DNA from 2 places in the Leifsonia sp. 10L418 genome. Region 1 is predicted to be linked to the other one. Evidence: predicted binding sites of a transcription regulator. Region 1 holds the regulator's gene; the other holds the start of a gene.

Region 1 (10,029 bases):
ATTCGGAATCGGTCATGACTCGTCCTCCATCGTTGGGGCGCGGCGGGGAAATACTGAGCGCTGCGCGCCACTGTGCGCGCTCCAATCCCGAATAGGAGACGGGATTGCCTGATTATGGGTCGGGAGATTGCTGTTGCCACAGAGATGCGTAGAAATTGTTGCGCTTTCGTTAGAAATTTGTGTCAAAAGTGGATTATTCGTGCAATTCGGGCCTTGCCTCAGGAGGCCTACGCGGGTAGGGCATTTGCCCGAACCTGAGAGTTGAGTCATGGTGACTCAACTTTGTCGGTTTCGGTTTGACACGATTTTCCCGCTCTGGCATACTTGAGCCACCGGGACTCAACTCTCGGCCCTCAATTTTGAATCACCGAAACACACTGAAGGAGAATCGCATGGCACGTGCAGTTGGAATTGACCTCGGAACCACGAACTCGGTCGTCTCAGTCCTCGAAGGTGGAGAACCCACCGTCATCGCAAACGCCGAAGGCCTCCGCACCACCCCCTCGGTGGTTGCATTCACCAAGGATGGCGAGGTGCTCGTCGGTGAAACCGCCAAGCGTCAGAACGTCACCAACGTTGACCGCACCATCTCCAGCGTGAAGCGCCACATGGGCACCAACTGGAACGTCGACATCGACGGCAAGAAGTACACCCCGCAGGAGATCTCGGCCCGCATCCTCGCCAAACTGAAGAGGGACGCCGAGCAGTACCTGGGTGACACTGTCACGGATGCCGTCATCACGGTTCCCGCATACTTCAACGACGCCGAGCGTCAGGCAACGAAGGAAGCCGGTGAGATCGCCGGCCTCAACGTGCTGCGCATCATCAACGAGCCGACCGCAGCCGCACTGGCATACGGCCTGGACAAGGGTAAAGAAGACGAGCTCATCCTGGTCTTCGACCTCGGTGGCGGAACGTTCGACGTTTCCCTCCTTGAGGTGGGCAAGGATGACGACTTCTCGACCATCCAGGTTCGTGCCACTGCCGGTGACAACCGCCTCGGCGGCGACGACTGGGACCAGCGCATCGTTGAGCACCTGATCAAGAAATTCAAGGAGACCACCGGTGTTGACGTCTCGAACGACAAGATCGCGAAGCAGCGTCTGAAGGAAGCCGCTGAGCAGGCCAAGAAAGAGCTCTCGAGCAGCATGTCGACGAGCATCCAGCTGCCCTACCTCTCGCTGACCGAGAACGGACCGGCCAACCTCGACGAGACGCTGACCCGCGCTCAGTTCGAGCAGATGACAAGCGACCTGCTCGACCGCACGAAGAAGCCGTTCCAGGACGTCATCCGTGAGGCCGGCGTCAAGGTGAGCGACATCGACCACGTCGTTCTCGTCGGTGGATCGACCCGCATGCCCGCTGTCTCCGAGCTCGTCAAGCAGGAGACCGGCGGCCAGGAGCCCAACAAGGGCGTCAACCCTGACGAGGTCGTTGCTGTCGGCGCCGCCCTGCAGGCCGGCGTGCTGAAGGGCGAGCGCAAGGACGTTCTGCTCATCGACGTCACCCCCTTGAGCCTCGGCATCGAGACCAAGGGCGGCATCATGACCAAGCTCATCGAGCGCAATACGGCCATCCCGACCAAGCGCAGTGAAACCTTCACCACGGCCGACGACAACCAGTCGTCAGTTGCGATCCAGGTCTTCCAGGGCGAGCGCGAGTTCACCCGCGACAACAAGAACCTCGGAACGTTCGAGCTGACCGGTATCGCACCGGCTCCGCGCGGCATCCCGCAGGTCGAGGTCACCTTCGACATCGACGCCAACGGCATCGTGCACGTGTCCGCCAAGGACAAGGGCACCGGCAAGGAGCAGTCGATGAAGATCACCGGCGGCTCCTCGCTGAGCAAGGAAGACATTGAGCGGATGGTGCGCGAGGGCGAAGAGCACGCCGCCGAGGACAAGAAGCGCCGCGAGGCCGCTGAGGTTCGCAACGGCGCCGAGCAGCTCGCCTACTCGATCGACAAGCTGATCAAGGAGAACGAGGACAAGCTGCCCGAAGACGTCAAGAGCGAGGTGCAGGGCGACGTTGACGCTCTGAAGTCCGCGCTCGTCGGCGACGACGACGACGCAGTGAAGACCGCGTTCGACAAGCTGAACGCCAGCCAGGGCAAGCTCGGCGAGGCCATCTACGCCTCCAGCCAGGCCGACGAGGCAGCAGCATCCGCATCCGCATCCGCAGAGCAGCCGGCCGACTCGTCTTCTGACGAAGACGTTGTCGACGCTGAGGTTGTCGAAGACGAAGAAGAGAAGAAGTAACCATGGCAAACGACACGAATGCAGGGGGCAACCCGGCGGACGAGCCGTTCGACGCAACTGAGGGGGCGCCCACCGGCGCCGCCTCGGCTGCGGCCGACGCCGAGGGAATTGAGGAAGACGAGCTGACGGTTCAGGACATCCTGGATGCCGCAGATCTCGAGGCCAACGACCCGTCGGCCGAGCACCTCGCCGATCTCAAGCGCGTCACGGCCGAATACGCCAACTACCGCAGGCGCACCGAATCGAACCGCGAGGTGGAGCGCGAGCGCCTCACCGGTGGCGTTGTCGCCGTTCTGCTGCCGGTGCTCGACGATCTCGACCGTGCTGAGAAGCACGGCGACCTGGTTGCCGAGACGCCGTTCGCGACGATCGCGGCCAAGCTGCGCGCATCCGTCGAGAAGCTCGGCCTGACGCCGTTCGGCACCGTCGGTGAACCGTTCGACCCCACCGTGCACGAGGCTGTTTTTCAGCAGCCGAGCGCCGATGTCACGGTCGAGACGGTCGCCGACGTGGTCGAGACCGGCTACACCCTAGGCTCCACGCTTCTGCGCGCGGCCAAGGTTGTGGTTCAGGTACCGAGCGATGGCTAGCCAGGACTGGTTCGACAAGGACTTCTACAAGATCCTCGGCGTTTCGAAAAATGTCACGCCGGCCGAGCTGAAGAAGGCCTATCGCAAACTGGCCCGCAAGTATCACCCCGATTCCAACCAGGGTGATCCGGCATCCGAAGCAAAGTTCAAGGAGATCAGCGAGGCCAACTCGGTGCTCTCTGACCCCGAACAGCGCAAGGAATACGACGCAATCCGTGCCATGGGTGGTGGAGCTCGCTTCACCGCCCCCGGCACGGGTGGCGGCCAGCAGGGCGGCTTCGACGACTCGTTCGGCGGCATGTTCGGCGGCGGCGGGCAGCAGAACTACACCTTCCAGCAGGGCGGCGACTACGACGACATTCTCGGCGGGCTGTTCGGCGGGCGCGGTGGCCGGTTTGGCACCGCATCCGGCGGCTACCGCGGTGCCGGCGGACCGACTCGGGGGCGCGACGTTGTCGCATCGACGACCATCGACTTCGTCACCGCAACCCACGGCGATCAGATCACCCTGCAGACACAGGACGGGCGCGAGCTCAAGGTCAAGATCCCGGCCGGCGTTGCCGATGGTCAGAAGATCAAGTTGCGCGGCAAGGGCCAGCCGAGTTTGGATGGCGGTGAAGCCGGCGACATTGTGCTCACGGTGTCGGTGCGCAAGCACCCCGTCTTCGAGCGCGATGGCCTGAACCTGCGCGTCACTGTTCCGATCACCTTCATTGAAGCCACGCTCGGAGCGACGATCGAAGTGCCCACCCTCGGTGGGCCGCCGGTCAAGCTGCGAGTGGCACCGGGAACCCCGAGCGGCCGCATCCTGCGCGTCAAGGGTCGCGGTGTCGAAACGGCGAAGGGCACCGGCGATCTTCTCGCCGAAGTGCAGGTTGCCGTGCCGTCACACCTCTCGAAGGAGGCGGAAGCGGCCCTCGAAGCGCTCGCCGCAGCGCTGCCCGAAGAGAATCCCCGTGAAGAGCTTCTCGCCAAAGCGCGGGGATAACAGGAATCGAAATGGATGAGTTCAGCCGAGTTTTCGTGATCTCCACGGCCGCAGAGTTGGCGGGTATGCACCCGCAGACTCTGCGGCAGTACGACCGCTTGGGTTTGGTCAGCCCCGGGCGCACCCCGGGCAAGTCGCGCCGCTATTCGATGCGCGACGTGGCCAAGCTGCGGGAGATCGCGGAACTCGGTGCCGAAGGCGTGAGCCTGGAAGGCATCCGTCGCATTCTCGAACTCGAAGATCGCGTGCGTGGGCTCGAATCCCGCCTGCGCGAGCTGGAATCGGCTCTGGCCGATGAGTTGCTCAGCCGTCCGGGGCGTCGCGTGTTCGCGGCGGGCTCCGCGGGTGACGTCATCTCGATGAAGGCCGGCACACGGATGCGCCGCTCAAATCAGATCGTTGTCTGGCGGCCGCTCGATCGCGGCTAGCGCGATTCTCTGACTCAGCCTCGCGGCACATGTTTACGAAGCCGGCACGCGTTCTATCGCGTGCCGGCTTCTTCGTTGCGTGCCGCGACACGCGCAACGGGTACGCGTGTCGCCCACGTCTTTCTCGCGCGTGCGCGCAAATTGTCGCCTCGACTTCGGTCGGCCGACGATGTGGGCGCGCGCGTGAGTCTGAGTTCGAGATCGGTCGGTCGGCCCGCTGCTCCGCGGCCTCGGCGCTGGCGAACGGATGCGCGAGGTAGCGTTGACGAAGTGACTTCTGAATTCTCGTTCGACCTTCTGCGCCGCTGGCCCGACGTTGAGGCGACGAACCTGTTCGCCGTCGACGCGAGCGACCGGCTGATCCTTGCGGAGGCGGCCGACGACCTCGTGGCCGCCGCCACATCAGGTGGCGAGCTGCCGGGCGCCGTCGTCGTGATCGAAGACCACTACGGCGCACTGACTCTGGGGGCCGCGGCGCAGGCCGGGCTGGTCGACATCCGGGTGCATCAGGACGCCCTCTCCGGCGAGCTTGCTCTCGCCGCAAACGCCGCCGAAGCCGGACTCTCCGGCGCCTATCGTTCGCTCGACCTCGGCGCAGAGCTCGTGCAGGGCGCGCGCGTCGTGCTGATGCAGCTTCCGCGCAGCCTTTCGGCGCTCGACGAGATTGCCGCCGACATCGCTCGCTACGCCGACCCGTCGGTGCGCGTCTACGCAGGCGGCCGGATCAAGCACATGACCCCGGCGATGAACGAGGTGCTGCGCCGTCACTTCGGTGAGGTCACCGCCTCGCTGGCGGCCCAGAAGTCGCGGGTGCTCACCGCGTCGAAGCCGCTGGCCGGCGCCGAAGCCGAAGCAGCCGACTCGGAATGGCCGGCCCGCGCCGTGCACGCCGACCTCGGGCTGACCGTCTGTGCCCACGGGGCCGCGTTCGCCGGAACCACCATCGACATCGGCACTCGCTTCCTGCTCGAGTTCATCGATCGTATGAAGCCCGATGCCCAGACGGCGATCGATCTCGGCTGCGGCACCGGCGTGTTGGCCACCTCGCTCGCCCTCGCCCGCCCGACCCTTCACGTGACCGCCAGCGACCAGTCGGCCGCTGCCGTCGCATCCGCCCGCGCCACCGCCGAGGCGAACGGCGTGGCCGACCGGATCACCGTCGTGCGGGACGACGCGCTGCAGAACCAGCCGGAAGCCTCGGCCGAGCTGATCGTGTTGAACCCCCCGTTTCACATCGGCAACTCGGTGCACGCTGGAATCGCCCTCAAACTGTTCGAGGACGCGGCCCGTGTGCTGAAGCCCGGCGGCGAACTCTGGACCGTCTGGAACACGCACCTCGGCTACCGTCCCGCCCTGAACCGCATGGTCGGCCCGACCCACCAGGTCGGCCGCAACACCAAGTTCACGGTCACCGTCTCCACGAGTGGCTAACTCCGGCAATCCTTCGGAATCACGCTGAAAAGTGCCCTCCCGAGGTGATTTTGGCCGGGATTGCAGGAGTTAGCCCCACCCCTTCCCCACGAGCTGTGGCTAGCCAGCTAGCTAGCCAGCCAAACTGCCTAGCTGGCTGCAGCGACGAGGTGGCCGAGCAAGGCGATGAAGTAATCGCGGTTGTCGTCGGTGATTGAGGGCAGGGTGGGGACGAAGTGCCCCTCGGCGATTCGAAACGCCTTCTTGTCAGCGACCCATTCGATGCCATCGATGTCGGAGAGCGCAGTTCGGTCGAGCGGCTCCATGAGGTCCCGGGAGTAGAGGGCGCGATCGGTGATCGCGAGTCCGTAGATGCCGGCCAAAGTTGCGCTCGACAGCGATGTACGCACCGACTCGTCGGCAGGGAGCTGCCATTTTGCGCTCAGCTTGGCGAGTTTCTTCGCGTCTTTCGGGCGACTGGGAAGCAGGAAATCCTCGCCGAGGCGGCTCGCCCTCACAAGCTGATCGACGTCCTTGTCGGTGTGACCGGTGTCGCCGGCTTCGGCCGCCGTGTCAGCCACACCGCTAGAGGATGCGCCCAGTTCTCTCTGGAGCGTGCCGATCACGTCGCGCAGGTAGGCAGCGGAATCTGCCGGGCTTGACGGCATGAGCAACCGTGCAATCTGGTCGAGTCCGATGCGGGAGCTGCCGATCGCAAGTGCGTGTGCGTCGGCCTGAATAGAGGAGACGTCGAAAGTGCTGAGCGCAAGTTGGGCTGAGCTGTTGCCGACATCCATCAGATAGAGCGTGCGATCGGTGATGAGGATTCCGTTTGACGACCGTCTGGCCAGGAGATCGTAGGAATGGAATCCCCAGTAGAGCACTGGCAATTCACCGTCGGAGGCGGCGTGCGGCAGATAGAGCTGTTCCACAGCCTTCCAGAACACGACGTCGGCATCGGCGAATTCCGGATGCCCGATCTGGTTGGGAAGAAAGACGAATGAGTTGATCGAAGTAGGTACCCCCACCGCGGAGACCGTTGCGGCGAGATGCGCGAAAAGTGTCAGACGGGCCGGTGAAAGTGTCTCGAGATAGTCGGAAAGCTCGTTCTTCTTGCCCATCATCTGCCCCCAGAGGTTGATAGCTGCGCTCTTCGACGCCATCCTATCTGGGCCATTTCGCGCGGTGCATTCGAACGCCTTGGGATGCACTCAGCGCCAACGATACACACGGGCTGGAAGGAGCAGGCTCAGCGCTCCATCGCCCGAATCGCCAGCCACGCCGCCGTGCGATCGTCGGGGTCTGACATCGACAAGCCGGTGAGCTCCTCGATGCGCTGGATGCGACTCGTCAACGTCTGACGATGGATGCCGAGCTGCCTCGCGGTGACGCCCCAGGAGCCGTGCTCGGCCAGATAGACCCGCAGCGTACTGGTGAGCTCACCGTGCTGACCGTTCGCCCCACGCAGCCCGTCGAGGGCGTTGGCAATCTGCGCCGCCCCGTCGTCGTCGAGGCGGTCGAGCACATATTTCACCGTCGGGAGCGCGCGATAGCGGGCGAGCGGCCGGCCGTCCGTGACGGCCACGTCGTGCGCTTGGCGTGCCTCAGAGGCGCTCCGACCGAGGGCATCGATGCCGGCGCTCGAACCGATGCCACACCGGAGCGGAACCTGCACCTCGCTGGCATAGCGCTCGACCCGGTCCGTGATCTGGGCGACGTGGTCGTCACGCACAAAACCGAGCACCCGACCGTTCACCGTCGTCATCACATGCACCCAGCCCAACTCGTCGAACCAGCGCGTGACGAGGCGTTCCAGGTCGACGGCCTTCGACCGCGAGCTCAGCACGAAAGCGGTCAACGATGTCTCGTGAACGCCCCACCGCTGCAGCAGGGATTCCGCGGCGGCGGGCGTGCCGGACACCAGGGTTGAGATCATGACCTCGCGGCCGAGTTGCTCGGTCATAGTGTGGTCGTGGGTGCGCAGAATGAGGTCGAGCAGCGCCGCCGCCTGCGAGGCCAAGTCGCGGTTGCGGCTCATCGACCTCTCGTGGGAAGCGATCACCAGATAGGCCGTCAGGTCTTCATTCGGGCCCACCGGGTGCACCTGCAGACCCGGGTGGCGTACACGCACCGGCCGGCGGAAGGCCACGGCCGTCGCATCCTGCACATGCAGGGCTCCGGCTCCGGCGCTGGCGATCGGATGCCCCTGGCCGTCGAGCAGCACTGCCCAGCCATCGATGCGCGAGGCGAGTTCTGCGATCACCGCGCTCACCCCGCCGCGACGGGCAACCTGGGTGAGCACCTTCGTTCCACTCGTCACGAGGCGGTCTTCTGCCGCTTGGTCGGTGGCCAGGAGCGCGACGAGGGTCGGCTGCAATACGAGAGCGTCGGCTCCGGGGCAGAGAATCGCCGTCGCCCGCGACGCTTCGATCAGCTCGCGGAGTTCCCGGGAATCCTCGGTGGTCACCAGAACCGCCTGGCGCACCGCATCGCGGCGCGGGTCGGCCGGGTCGAGGAGCGCGCGAAGCTCGGCCGGAGTCGCGACGACGAGGCTCGCGAAATTCGGATGCGCGTGCACGGTGAAATCCGCAGCCGGCACCGCCGAGTCAACGGGCGCGCCGCCGCTGACCGAGCTGCCGACAAGCGTTCCGGCGAGCACCCGGGCAACTGAAGAAACGTCTCGAGCCATGCAAGCAATTGTACGAAATGTTGAAGAAGCAGAAATTGCTCACACTTTTTCGCAATGAATGCGTCGAGATTCGCTCCTAACATCGGCGTATCCCGATATTCAATCCCAGGAGGATTTCATGAAGGCCGTTGTCTTCCGCTCGCCCGGTGCGCCCCTCGAATACATCGACGTCGAACTCGCCGCCCCCAAGGCCGGGGAAGTGCGCGTCAAGATCGCCGCCGCCGGCGTCTGCCACTCCGACCTGCACGTCAAGCGCGGCGAATGGGACGCCCCGGCTCCCCTGGTGATGGGTCACGAAGGCTCCGGCGTCGTCGTCGAACTCGGCGAAGGCGTGACGTCTCTGTCGGTCGGCGACCACGTCGTTCTCTCCTGGGTTCCGCCGTGCGGCGAATGCCGCTACTGCCGTTCCGGCCATGAAGCCCGCTGCCAGAAGGTTGTAACCGTCGTCGCCCCGCACGGCGTGCTCTTCGACGGGACCTCCCGCCTCTCGATCGACGGCGAACCCATCCACCACTACCTCGGAGTCTCCTCGTTCGCCGAAGAGGTCGTCGTCCCGGCCTCCGGCGCCGTGAAGGTGCGCGATGATGCGCCGCTCGACGTGGTCGCCCTCGTCGGCTGCGCCGTCGCGACCGGCGTCGGCGCGGTGCTCAACACTGCCGCCGTCGAACCCGGCTCCACGGTCGTCGTGATCGGCTGCGGCGGCGTCGGTCTCAACGTCGTTCAGGGCGCCAAACTAGCCGGTGCCGAGCGCATTGTCGCCATCGACGTGAACGCCGACAAGACCGCCCTGGCCGCACAGTTCGGGGCGACCGACAGCATCGACGCGTCACAGACGGATGCCGTCGCCGCCCTCTACGAGCTCATCCCCGACGGCGTCGACTACGCGTTCGACGCCATCGGGCGCACCTCCACCACCGAGCAGGCCATTCAGATGCTCGGCCTCGGCGGCGCCGCCGTCATCGTCGGCCTCCCGCCGACCGGCGCAAAGGCCTCGTTCGAGCCGCTCGTGCTCGCCGAAGCCGACCAGCGCATCCTGGGCTCCAACTACGGCAGCGTGCGCCCCTCGATCGACATCCCCGCCCTGGTCGACCGCTACATGGATGGCCAGCTCAAGCTGGACCCGCTGGTGTCGGGGCGTCGTCCGCTGGCCGAGGCGGCCCAGGCATTCGAAGACCTCGAGTTCGGGGGCGCACTGCGCACCCTGCTCATCCCCTGACGTTCCCCCGCGTCAGAACCACCCCTCCCGTTCCCCCGACTCATAGGAGAGTTCGTTCATGTCTACAACCACCCGCAGTTCGCGAAAGGCTGAGTCGCCCCCCGTCGACGCCGGTCTCCGTCGCGGCGTGATGAGCGGGCCTGAGCTTGCCGCTCAGGCCATCGCCAACATCGCGCCGACCGCGGTCATCGCGTTCACCGCCGCCGCGATCTTCATCGGCGCCGGCAACGGCACCCTGCTCTCGTTCATCCTGGCGACCATCGTCATCCTCTGTGTCGGTTACTGCGTCGCCACCTTCGCCAAGCGTCACGCGTCGGCCGGCTCGCTCTACACCTACGTGTCGAAGGGCCTCGGCCCGTTCGGCGCCTACCTGGCCGGCGTCGCGCTGATCATCGGCTGCTGGGGCATCGCCGCCGGGTCGCTCGGCGGCTCGATCGCATACATGAGCCA
Region 2 (10,029 bases), on a different contig from region 1:
GCCTCACGCAGCTTGCCCATCACCCGGTCACGGAGAGCCTTCTCCGACCCGAACCCGTTGCCGGCGCCATCCGTCTCGGCGATGAACCCCAGCGCGCCACTGCGGCTGGCCAGAAACTCAGACCCCAGGTTCGAGGTCATGATGATCACCGTGTTGCGGAAGTCGACGGTGCGCCCCTGACCGTCGGTCAGGCGTCCGTCGTCGAGCACCTGCAACAGCAGGTTGAAGACGTCGGGGTGGGCCTTCTCAATCTCGTCGAGCAGGATGACGGAGTATGGATTACGCCGCACCCGTTCGGTGAGCTGTCCGGCTTCGTCGTAGCCGACGTAACCGGGAGGGGCGCCGACGAGCCGGCTGGCGGTGTGCCGTTCGCTGAACTCGCTCATGTCGAAACGCAGCATGGACTTCTCATCACCGAACAGTGACTCTGCCAGAGCTTTCGCCAGCTCGGTCTTTCCGACACCCGTCGGGCCGAGGAACAGGAAGCTTCCGACCGGTCGACCCGCGTCGCCCATGCCAGTGCGGTTGCGCCGCACGGCCTTGGCGATCACGTTCACCGCGTCATCCTGTCCGACAAGACGCTGGTGCAGGTCATCTTCCAGCCGCGCAAGCCGGTCACGATCGGTAGCGGTCACGCGACTAGCCGGGATGCCCGTCGCTCGCGCGATGATCTCGGCGATTTCGGCTTCGTCGATGACGGCAGAGACGGATGTCTCCCCTGCATGTGCAACGGTGCCGACCGAAGCGATCTTCGCCAGGACAGCGTCGATCTCGTCGCGCAGCCGCGACGCCTCTTCATACTGCTCCGCGTCAACCGCAGCGGACTTCTGCTCCTCAAGAGCGGCAATCTGCTCGCGCAACGCCCTCACGTCGACGACAGAGCCCAGCTTCAGGCGCATCCGCGCACCGGCCTGGTCAATCAGGTCGATCGCCTTGTCGGGAAGGAATCGTTCGGTGATGTACCGCGCCGACATCTCGACGGCGGTGCGAATCGCCGCGTCGGTGTAGGTCACGTTGTGGTGCTCTTCGTAGCGGTCTTTCAACCCGTCGAGAATCTGCACGGCGTCTTCGATGCTCGGCTCCCCCACCGTCACCGGCTGGAAACGGCGCTCGAGAGCCGGGTCCTTCTCAACCTTGCGGTACTCCTTGAGCGTGGTCGCACCGACGAGGTGCAGCTCGCCGCGCGCGAGGCGTGGCTTGAGAATGTTTCCGGCGTCCATGCCGCCGTCACCGGCCGCACCGGCACCGACCACGGAGTGAAGTTCGTCGATGAAGATGATCAATTCGCTCGAACGCGCACTGATTTCATCCATCGTCTTGGTCAGACGTTCCTCGAAGTCGCCCCGGAAACGGGTTCCGGCGAGCATGGCGGCCAGGTCGAGCGAGATCACACGCTTGCCTCGCAGCTGCTCGGGCACGTGGCCGTCGACGATCGCCTGCGCGAGGCCGTCGACGATCGCCGTCTTTCCGACGCCGGGCTCACCGATCAGGACCGGGTTGTTCTTGGTGCGCCGAGACAGGATCTCGACCGTCTGATCGATCTCCTCGGCGCGCCCGATCACGGGGTCGAGCCGGCCCGCGCGGGCACTCTCGGTCAGGTCGGTTCCGTAGAGGTCGAGCATGGGAGTGTCAGAATCCACGGATGCCTGGCCGGGGTTCGCCGCGGCGGTCGCGGCTGCCTGCGCCGCGCCTTCTGCCCCGGCCTGCAACGCAGCCGGGGTGACACCGGCGGCGGCGAGAATCTGGCCGGTGGGGGCATCCTGATTCACCATGAACGCGAAGAAGAGGTGCTCGGGGTCGACGTAGGTCGAACCGAACGAGCGTGCCACCTGGTGGGCGTCAAGCAGGGCGCGCTGAGCCGACGGGGTGAAGGCCGGCGGTGTCGTGGCGCGTTCGTCCGAGGATTCCGGAAGCCGCTGTTCGACAGCCTTCACGATCGCTTCGGGGTCGAGTCCGGCGTTGGTGAGCGCTGCGGTCGCGGCCGGAAGCGTCAGCATCACGCGCAGAATGTGCAGCGCGTCAACGTGGGAATGGCCGTGACTGACGGCGAACTCAGCAGCTTGGGCGAGCACCTCGTGCGTGCGGCGGCTGAGCATCCGGGTGAGATCAATGGGTCGCACGGGCTGGGCCGCGCGCTGGCTCTGCAGGTAGCGAGCAAGAAATTCGTCGAACGAACCGCTGCCGGAACCATCTGCGCCGAAGAAAGTGGGCATCTGTCCTCCTAGAAACTTGAGTGCCTTCGACTCAAGTTAACGTCGGTCTGCCCATTTCATTCCCGGCTCGTTCAGATGGCCCTGCCGCTTCGCGATCATTTCGCGGCTGGCGAAACCATCGGAATCCCGCACCGCACCGAGTTCGGCGGTACCGACATCAGGAAATGAGGCGTTTTGCCCGGGTCGTGCCTCCGGAGCGGCGGAGCCTCGGCGCCGCGACCCGACCTGGGCGTGGGGTATCCCCGTGGGCGCGGTGTCTACCGCGCGCCCAGCGGGATACCCCGCGCCGGCGGTCGAGCCTGTCGAGACCCCGTGACCCAGCCTTCAGACTCGGCCCTCTCGCCGACCCGCCCTCCACAGGCGCCGGGTCGGAAAGTTGTCCACAACCCCTGGTCAGCGGGTCTTTCGTGTCGGTGGGATGTCGGTGGTGCCTGGAAGACTTCAAGGTATGAACCCATTGTTGGATCGTCTCGGCGAACAGGTCGATCTCGTCGCCGAATTGCACCGAAAACAGGCCGTGCTGGCCGCCGAGACCGCCGTCGCCATCGACCGGGCGCGGCTTATGAGTGAGAACCTGACCACGCTCCCGGTCACCGAGTCGACCCTGCGGCAGCGCTGGGCGAACCGGCGGGTGCTCGTGACCGAACTGGCCTGCGCGCTGCGCGTGCCGGAACGCACCATGGAGACGCAGATCGCGATCGGCCAGGCGCTCATTCACACCCTGCCGGACACGTTCGCGGCGTTGCAGAGCGGGCAGATCAGTTACCGGCACGCGACCGTGCTCGCCGACCAGACGTTCACGCTCAGTCCGGCGGACCGGGCCGCGCTCGAGAAGGCGGTGCTGCCCGGCGCGGGGAATCTGATCGTGTCGAGGTTCGCGCAGAAGACCCGCAAGGCCCGGGAGCGGTTGGACCCGGAATCGATCACGGCCCGGCATCAGAAGAGCGTCGCGGACCGGGCGGTGTTCTTCGAACCGGCCGCCGACGGCATGGCGTACCTCAGTGCGTTCCTGCCCGCCGCCCGGGCGCAGGCGATCTGCACCCGGCTGACGAACACCGCCCGCGGCTTGCAACGGGCCGACGAACCGCGCACCCTCACCCAGTTGAAAGCGGATGTGCTCGCCGACCTGATCCTCGACCGGGACGAGGCCGACGATGGCGATGACGGGAACGAAACCGACGGCGACGGCGCCGGGGATGACGCGGTGGCGACCGGCACCGGCCGGAGCCGCCGGAAGCACCGCCGTGGCATCAAGGCGGACGTGGTGATCCTGGTCCCGGCGTTGACCCTGCTCGGCCGCAGCGACGAGCCGCCGGTGCTTGAAGGGTACGGGCCGATCGACCTCGACACGGCCCGGGAACTCGCCGGCAGTTCACCCGGCTGGCTGCGGGTGCTCACCCACCCGGAAACCGGGGCGTTCCTCTCCGTCGGCCGCGACCGCTACACCCCACCGGCCGACCTCCGGGCGGCACTGCGGCTCCGGGACGCGACGTGCCGGTCACCCGGGTGCGGCCGGGCCGCCGCGGACTGCGACATCGACCACTCGATCCCGTTTTGGGAGAACGGCCACCGCGGCGAAACGAACCTCACCAACCTGGCCTCACTCTGCCCGAAGAACCACCGGGACAAACACGAAATCGGCTGGTCCTATGTGCAAGACGACGCGGGCACGATCACCTGGACCTCACCGACCGGGCACCGGTACACGACCGAACCCGAACACCGCATCGGGCCCAGCACGCCGCCCCCAGACGTGCATCCCAACAGCGACATCGCGCCGTTCTAATCGAGGTCGTCCCGCGTTGACCGCGCTGTTCCTGCGCTGGTCGACCCCGTCTCGCTGATCGAGAAGCGCGCGAGCTTGGGAGCAAGTGCTCGAGATCCCGCGAGCCGATCTCGCGACACAACTTCGACTACATACAGTCGAGGTCTAGGTCACCGAGCTACTGCGTCGGCGGCAGCGACTGGATGACGTAGACCTTGCGCAGCGTCTCGTGCACCAGCCAGGTTCCGCGCCAACCGGCGGGCGTTACAAAGAGGTCGCCGGCGGCGAGCTCAAGCACCGTGCCGTTCTCCTCGGTGATCGTGGCCCGCCCACTCAGAATCTGGCAGACCTCGTGATAGCCGACGCGCGTGGCCGTGAACTCGCCGGGCCCGGCTTCCCAGATCCCCGTCTCCAAGCCGTCGGCGCTCCACGACGTCACAGCGGCCTCGGTCTGACCCGGTGTCGTCGAAGTCGGTTTCGGCTGGCGTTCGCCAAGCGGGATGCCGGCGGCACCAGACACGAGAACGGCGGAACCACTCGCGGGAACAGCGGCGGGAACAGCGGCGGGAACATTTTCCGGTGACATCGTTGACATCCGATTTTCCTTCGTCTTGTTGAGCCCCAGACAGAACAAGGCCGCCCGGAAGGGCGGCCTTGTTCTTGTTCGGAGCAGATGCTCAAGAGTGTGTGACAGCAACCGATGGTGGAGATGCGGGGAATTGAACCCCGGTCCACTGCTGTGGTCATATGCCTTCTACGGGTGTATCCAGTGAAATCGTTCTACTCGGCTCCGGAATTTGCCACTGGCACCTAATCCGACAAGCCCAGCCTTCGTTTGAGTCCCTCTACACCCCGCGGCTCAATGTAGAAGCAATCTCTCTAAATTGCGCCAGGGTCCGGGTAGAGAGCATTCCCGGTCTGACGGACTTCTTTAGTGCGCTCGCTTAGGCAGCGAGGGCGAAGTCAGTGCGCTTTGAATTGGCACTTATTGTTTTGCAGAGATCGTTTACGAGATAACCCTGCATCCTCGACCCGCTTCTCATAATTGCGCAGGCAGTGTCGAAACCGATCATCCCCATGCACACCTCGCGCCGAATTCCGGCGTTGAAGTGGGTTACTGTCACACACTGTTGAATTTCCAAATGCAGCAGACGAGGTCAACCCTCGCGCTCTGCAACTCCTCACTGTACAACACTCGACAGTGAGGTTCTATGCCGGCCGTACCAGCTTCGCGTCGAGCTGCTGCAGCTCGTCAGTGCTGAAGCCCTGCGCCAGCAGGTAATCGGTGACCGATCCGTACTTCTCATCGATGAGCGCAAGTAGACCTTCCATCACTGACGCCGGCGTCGATCCCATGATGCCGCGCAGTCGTGGGGTATCAGCGATACCGAAACGCGAGGTCAGGGCAATCATCGCCTCCAGCCACTCCCCCGCCAGGTTCGACTCGGAGCGCGCGTAGTCGGCAACGACGACATCCGAGGCCACCCCGACCGCGCGCAAGGCCAACGCGACCACAATTCCCGTCCGGTCCTTGCCTGCCGTGCAGTGCACGAGTACCGGCCCGGACTCGGGCGAAGCGATCAGGCGCAGAGCGCTCACGACGACTTCACCGTGCTCGACGACGATGCTTTCGTACATCGACGGCAGCGTGATTCCCGGACCGCTGTTCGCCGCGGCACTTCCCTCATACACCGGGATGTGCGCGGTTTCGATTTCGAGACCGTCGAGCGCGTCAGGCTGCATCTCGCGTTCGAAATCGTCACGCAGGTCGATGACAGTGCGAACCCCGAGTTCGACCAGTTGTTCGCGCCCGCGATCGGTCAGGCTCTTCAGCCCATCTGATCGGTAGAGCACACCACTGCGTGTGATGCCGTGGGCCGCTCGGTAGCCCGCAGGCTCCCGCAGATTGAATGTTCCGTCAACTGGAATGCGAACCGTGCTGTCCATGCCCACCCGCTCTGTCGGTGAATCCTCGGCTAGTCGCCGAGGTGCTTTCGAGCCGAAATCGCCCGATCAGACTCACGCTTGTCTTGACGCTCACGAAGCGTCTGGCGCTTGTCGTATTCCTTCTTACCCTTCGCCACGGCGATCTCGACCTTGGCGCGACCGTCGGAGAAGTAAATCTTCAACGGAATGAGGGTGTAGCCGCCCTCTTTGGTCTTGTGGCTGATCTTGACGATCTCCTGCTTGTGAAGAAGCAGCTTGCGCTTGCGCCGCGGCGGGTGGTTGGTCCAGGTTCCGGCCGAGTACTCCGGAATGTGCACAGCGTCGAGCCAGGCCTCGCCGCCTTCAATGAAGGCGTACCCGTCGACAAGGGAGGCCCGTCCGGCACGCAACGACTTCACCTCGGTTCCGCTCAAGACCATTCCGGCCTCGTAGGTGTCTTCGATGTGATAGTCGTGGCGGGCCTTGCGATTGGTCGCTACGACCTTTTCGCCTTTTTCCCTGGGCACGAGTTGCTCCTTGAATGTCTGGGTGATGCTCTGGATCGCACCGATGCTCTGCGACCGAGCGCCACAGAGCCCATCAGTCTATCGGTCGATCGGGCCGTGAAAGCGCGTCACTCTGTACGAATGCGGAGCCGACCCACTAGGTTCTTAGCCACGGAGCATGGTGCTCTGTTGTGAGGGAGGCAGTCATGAGTTTTTGGAGTGATGTGTGGAATGTCATTTGGCTCTTCTTCTGGAGCTTCGCCTTCATCGCCTACCTGTTCGCCCTCTTCGCAGTGATCGGCGACCTGTTCCGTGACCACAAGCTCAACGGCTGGTGGAAGGCACTCTGGATCATCTTCATGATCTTCCTGCCATTCATCACGGTTCTCGTCTACCTCATCGCGCGAGGCAGGGGCATGGCCGAACGTCAGGTGCGCGTTGCTCAGCAGGCGCAGCAGGAGACCGAGACGTACATCAAGACCGTTGCCGGGTCCAGCGCCGCCGACGAGATCGCCAAGGCGAAGGCACTGCTCGACTCGGGCACGATCACCGCAGAAGAGTTCGCGACGCTCAAGGCACGCGCTCTCGAGCACCAGACTGCATAGTCGGGAGCGACAGCACAGCAACGGCACAGACAAAACAGAACGGCCAGGCGGATGTCGCCTGGCCGTTCTGCATTGGATCTTGAGTTCGTTAGACCTTCAGATAGCGCGAGATCGCAAAGTTGGCCGAGAGGGCGGCGAGCACCGCGCCAAGTACCACGAGCATCGGCACCACCAGCAGCGCATCGTCGAGACCGACGAGCGCAAACCCGAGCAGGCGCTGACTGAGATATCCCTGCACGAACCAGTGCACCAGGGCGACAATGGCCCCTCCGGCCAGGATCGATCCGAGGAGTGCGGCGAACACACCCTCCAGAATGAAGGGGGTTTGAATGAACCGGTTCGACGCCCCGACAAGTCGCATGATGCCGAGCTCCTTGCGACGCGAGAACGCCGACAGTCTGATCGTCGTCGCGATCAGAAGCACGGCGGCAACGAGCATGAGGGCTGCGATGCCGATCGCTGTGTAGCTGGCCACGTTGAGCACCGAGAAGATCTGGTCGAGATACTTGCGCTGATCCTGCACGTTCTCCACCCCCGGCATCCCCGACAGGCTTTCGCTGAGGACATCTGATTGCGAGGGGTCCTTGAGGTTGACCCAGAAGGTTTGGTTCAACTGGTCGGGAGTCGCATAGTCGGCGACGGGGTTGCCGGCGAACTGCTTCTGGAAGTTCTTGAACGCCTCCTCATGATTCTCGAAGAAGTACTTTTCGATGAAGGGCGACAGGGTCGGGCCCTGCAATTGTGCTTCGACCGCCGCGAGCTGCTCATCGTTCGCCTCGCCGCCGACACAGGTCTCCCCTGTCGAATACGAGGTGCACATGTAGATGCCGACCTGGGCCTTGTCGTACCAGTAGGTCTTCATCTGGCCGATCTGCATCTGAATGAGAATCGCCGCACCGACAAATGTCAGGGAGATGAAGGTGACGAGCACCACCGAGATGACCATCGAGACGTTGCGGCGCAGGCCACTTGACGCCTCGGAAAGAACAAGTCCGAGTCTCATCGGGTGGGTCCTACAATCTGTTCCCCTGATTGGTCAGGCTTTTCGCCCGGAGCTCGCAGGCCCAGTTTTTCGGCGAGAGTGAGCTGTTCAGGAATCTCGTGCTGGGTCACCGGCAGTCCGGGTCGCGTCATGATGCGCCCGGTGTCTGCCGGAAGCTGATCGCCGACGATCGGCGCCGATGCCTCAGCTGTTGGCTCGGCGAGCGGTGCGGACACCGGCTCGGTCGACGCTGTGACACGTGGTTGCGTCGCGGGCGGCGGCGTCACCAACGGCCCGGTGATCGGCTGGGCGACAGGTCGGGCCGGCGGGTGGAAGATCTGCTCGGCAGCGGGCCGGTCCATCGGTGCCGCGACCGGGGCGGCCGGTGGCATCGACTGAACAATCGGCATCGCAGAGGGGTGCGTGAGCGGCGGTTGAGCCGCGCTCCGCGCCTCGGAGTCGACAGGATTTGACGGCGCAGCAACGGGTGCCGCTGGTGCCGCATCGACCGGAGCGGCCCGTGGCGCCGCGACGGGCGCTGCAACTGCAGCAGCGACCGGAGCCGCGACGACGGGTCGAACGAAACCAGAGTCATCCGCCGTCGGCGTTACCGGAGCGGGTGCCGGCGTGCTCGGGGCGGTAACAATCGTCTGGATCGCGGTCGTGGTGTAGCCGCCCTGGCGCTCATCGCGCACGATCTGACCGCCGGAGAGCTCGATCACACGGCGTTTCATCTTGTCGACGATGCCCGCCTCGTGGGTGGCCATCACGACGGTGGTCCCCGCCTCGTTGATGCTCGCCAGAAGAGCCATGATGCCGGCGCTCGTGGTGGGGTCGAGGTTTCCGGTCGGCTCATCGGCCAGCAGAATCTGCGGCTTGTTGACGATGGCACGCGCGATCGCAACGCGCTGCTGCTCACCGCCGGAGAGCTCGTGCGGGAATCGACGCGACTTCTCAGACAGGCCGACCATCTGCAGGGTGTCGGGCACCGCTTCTTGAATGAAGCCGCGCGACTTTCCGATCACCTGCAGGCTGAACGCGACATTGTCGTAGACCGTCTTGTTCGGCAGCAGGCGGAAGTCCTGAAAGACGACGCCGAGATTGCGCCGAAAATACGGCACCTTGCGGTTGGAGATCGACCGCAAGTCCTGGCCCAGCACGTGAATGCTGCCGCTTGTCGGCTTCTCCTCCTTCAACATCAGTCGAAGACAGCTCGATTTTCCGGACCCGGAGGCGCCGACCAGGAACACAAACTCGCCGCGCAGAATTTCAACGTCGATGGAGTTCAGTGCCGGTCGGTTCGTCCCGGGATATTGCTTAGTGATGTGATCAAAACGGATCATGGCTTATCGAGCCTAAGCATGCTGGCGGTTTTTACCACTGCGACATACCGTGTCGTCACAAGCTCACCCGTCGAAGTCGGCAGAACCGTGCCGCATCAGTCCTTCGGGCTCTGCTTGCGCCAACGGATGCCGGCGGCGATGAAACCGTCGAGGTCACCGTCGAACACGTTGCTGGGGTTGTTGACCTCGTAGTCGGTGCGCAGGTCTTTGACCATTTGGTAGGGCGCGAGAACGTAGCTGCGCATCTGGTCGCCCCAGCTGGCCGTGATGTTGCCGGCGAACTCTTTCTTGGTCGCGGCTTCCTGCTCACGCTGCACCAGCAGCAACCGGGACTGCAGCACGCGCATCGCGGCCGCACGGTTCTGAATCTGGCTCTTCTCGTTCTGACAGCTGACGACGATGCCGGTCGGAAGGTGGGTGATGCGCACGGCGGAGTCGGTGGTGTTCACGGACTGGCCGCCGGGGCCGCTCGACCGGAAGACGTCGACCCGGATGTCGTTGTCGGGAATCTCGACCGACTCGGTCTGCTCGATCAGAGGCACCACCTCGACCGCGGCAAAGGAGGTCTGGCGCTTGCCGGCGGAGTTGAAGGGGCTCATCCGCACCAGGCGGTGGGTGCCGGCTTCGACGCTCAGCGTGCCGAACGCGTAGGGGGCATCTACTTCGAAGGTCGTCGACTTGATGCCGGC

Evidence for each region. The regulator HspR, encoded in region 1, represses chaperone genes until heat shock. The targets are predictions, from matches to a motif close to AAGTTGAGTCNNNNNGACTCAACTT.
Region 2: a site for HspR is predicted at 2,227-2,251, ahead of AC1DCF_RS01215 (ATP-dependent Clp protease ATP-binding subunit). Genes of this name have one in related genera too.

Annotation. Positions count from the first base shown of each region.
Region 1 covers NZ_JBFTJN010000002.1:159,354-169,382, reverse strand. The annotation lists gene AC1DCF_RS04195 (flavin monoamine oxidase family protein) at 1-16, opposite strand, end outside; gene dnaK (molecular chaperone DnaK) at 393-2,258, shown strand; gene AC1DCF_RS04185 (nucleotide exchange factor GrpE) at 2,261-2,848, shown strand; gene AC1DCF_RS04180 (DnaJ C-terminal domain-containing protein) at 2,841-3,836, shown strand; gene AC1DCF_RS04175 (heat shock protein transcriptional repressor HspR) at 3,848-4,264, shown strand; gene AC1DCF_RS04170 (class I SAM-dependent methyltransferase) at 4,535-5,695, shown strand; gene AC1DCF_RS04165 (hypothetical protein) at 5,824-6,837, opposite strand; gene AC1DCF_RS04160 (PucR family transcriptional regulator) at 6,924-8,363, opposite strand; gene AC1DCF_RS04155 (alcohol dehydrogenase catalytic domain-containing protein) at 8,482-9,579, shown strand; gene AC1DCF_RS04150 (APC family permease) at 9,638-10,029, shown strand, end outside.
Region 2 covers NZ_JBFTJN010000001.1:271,738-281,766, forward strand. The annotation lists gene AC1DCF_RS01215 (ATP-dependent Clp protease ATP-binding subunit) at 1-2,213, opposite strand, end outside; gene AC1DCF_RS01220 (HNH endonuclease signature motif containing protein) at 2,662-3,999, shown strand; gene AC1DCF_RS01225 (cupin domain-containing protein) at 4,157-4,573, opposite strand; RNA gene ssrA (transfer-messenger RNA) at 4,680-5,055, opposite strand; gene AC1DCF_RS01235 (tyrosine-protein phosphatase) at 5,188-5,925, opposite strand; gene smpB (SsrA-binding protein SmpB) at 5,955-6,431, opposite strand; gene AC1DCF_RS01245 (SHOCT domain-containing protein) at 6,617-7,015, shown strand; gene ftsX (permease-like cell division protein FtsX) at 7,104-8,018, opposite strand; gene ftsE (cell division ATP-binding protein FtsE) at 8,015-9,340, opposite strand; gene prfB (peptide chain release factor 2) at 9,436-10,029, opposite strand, start outside.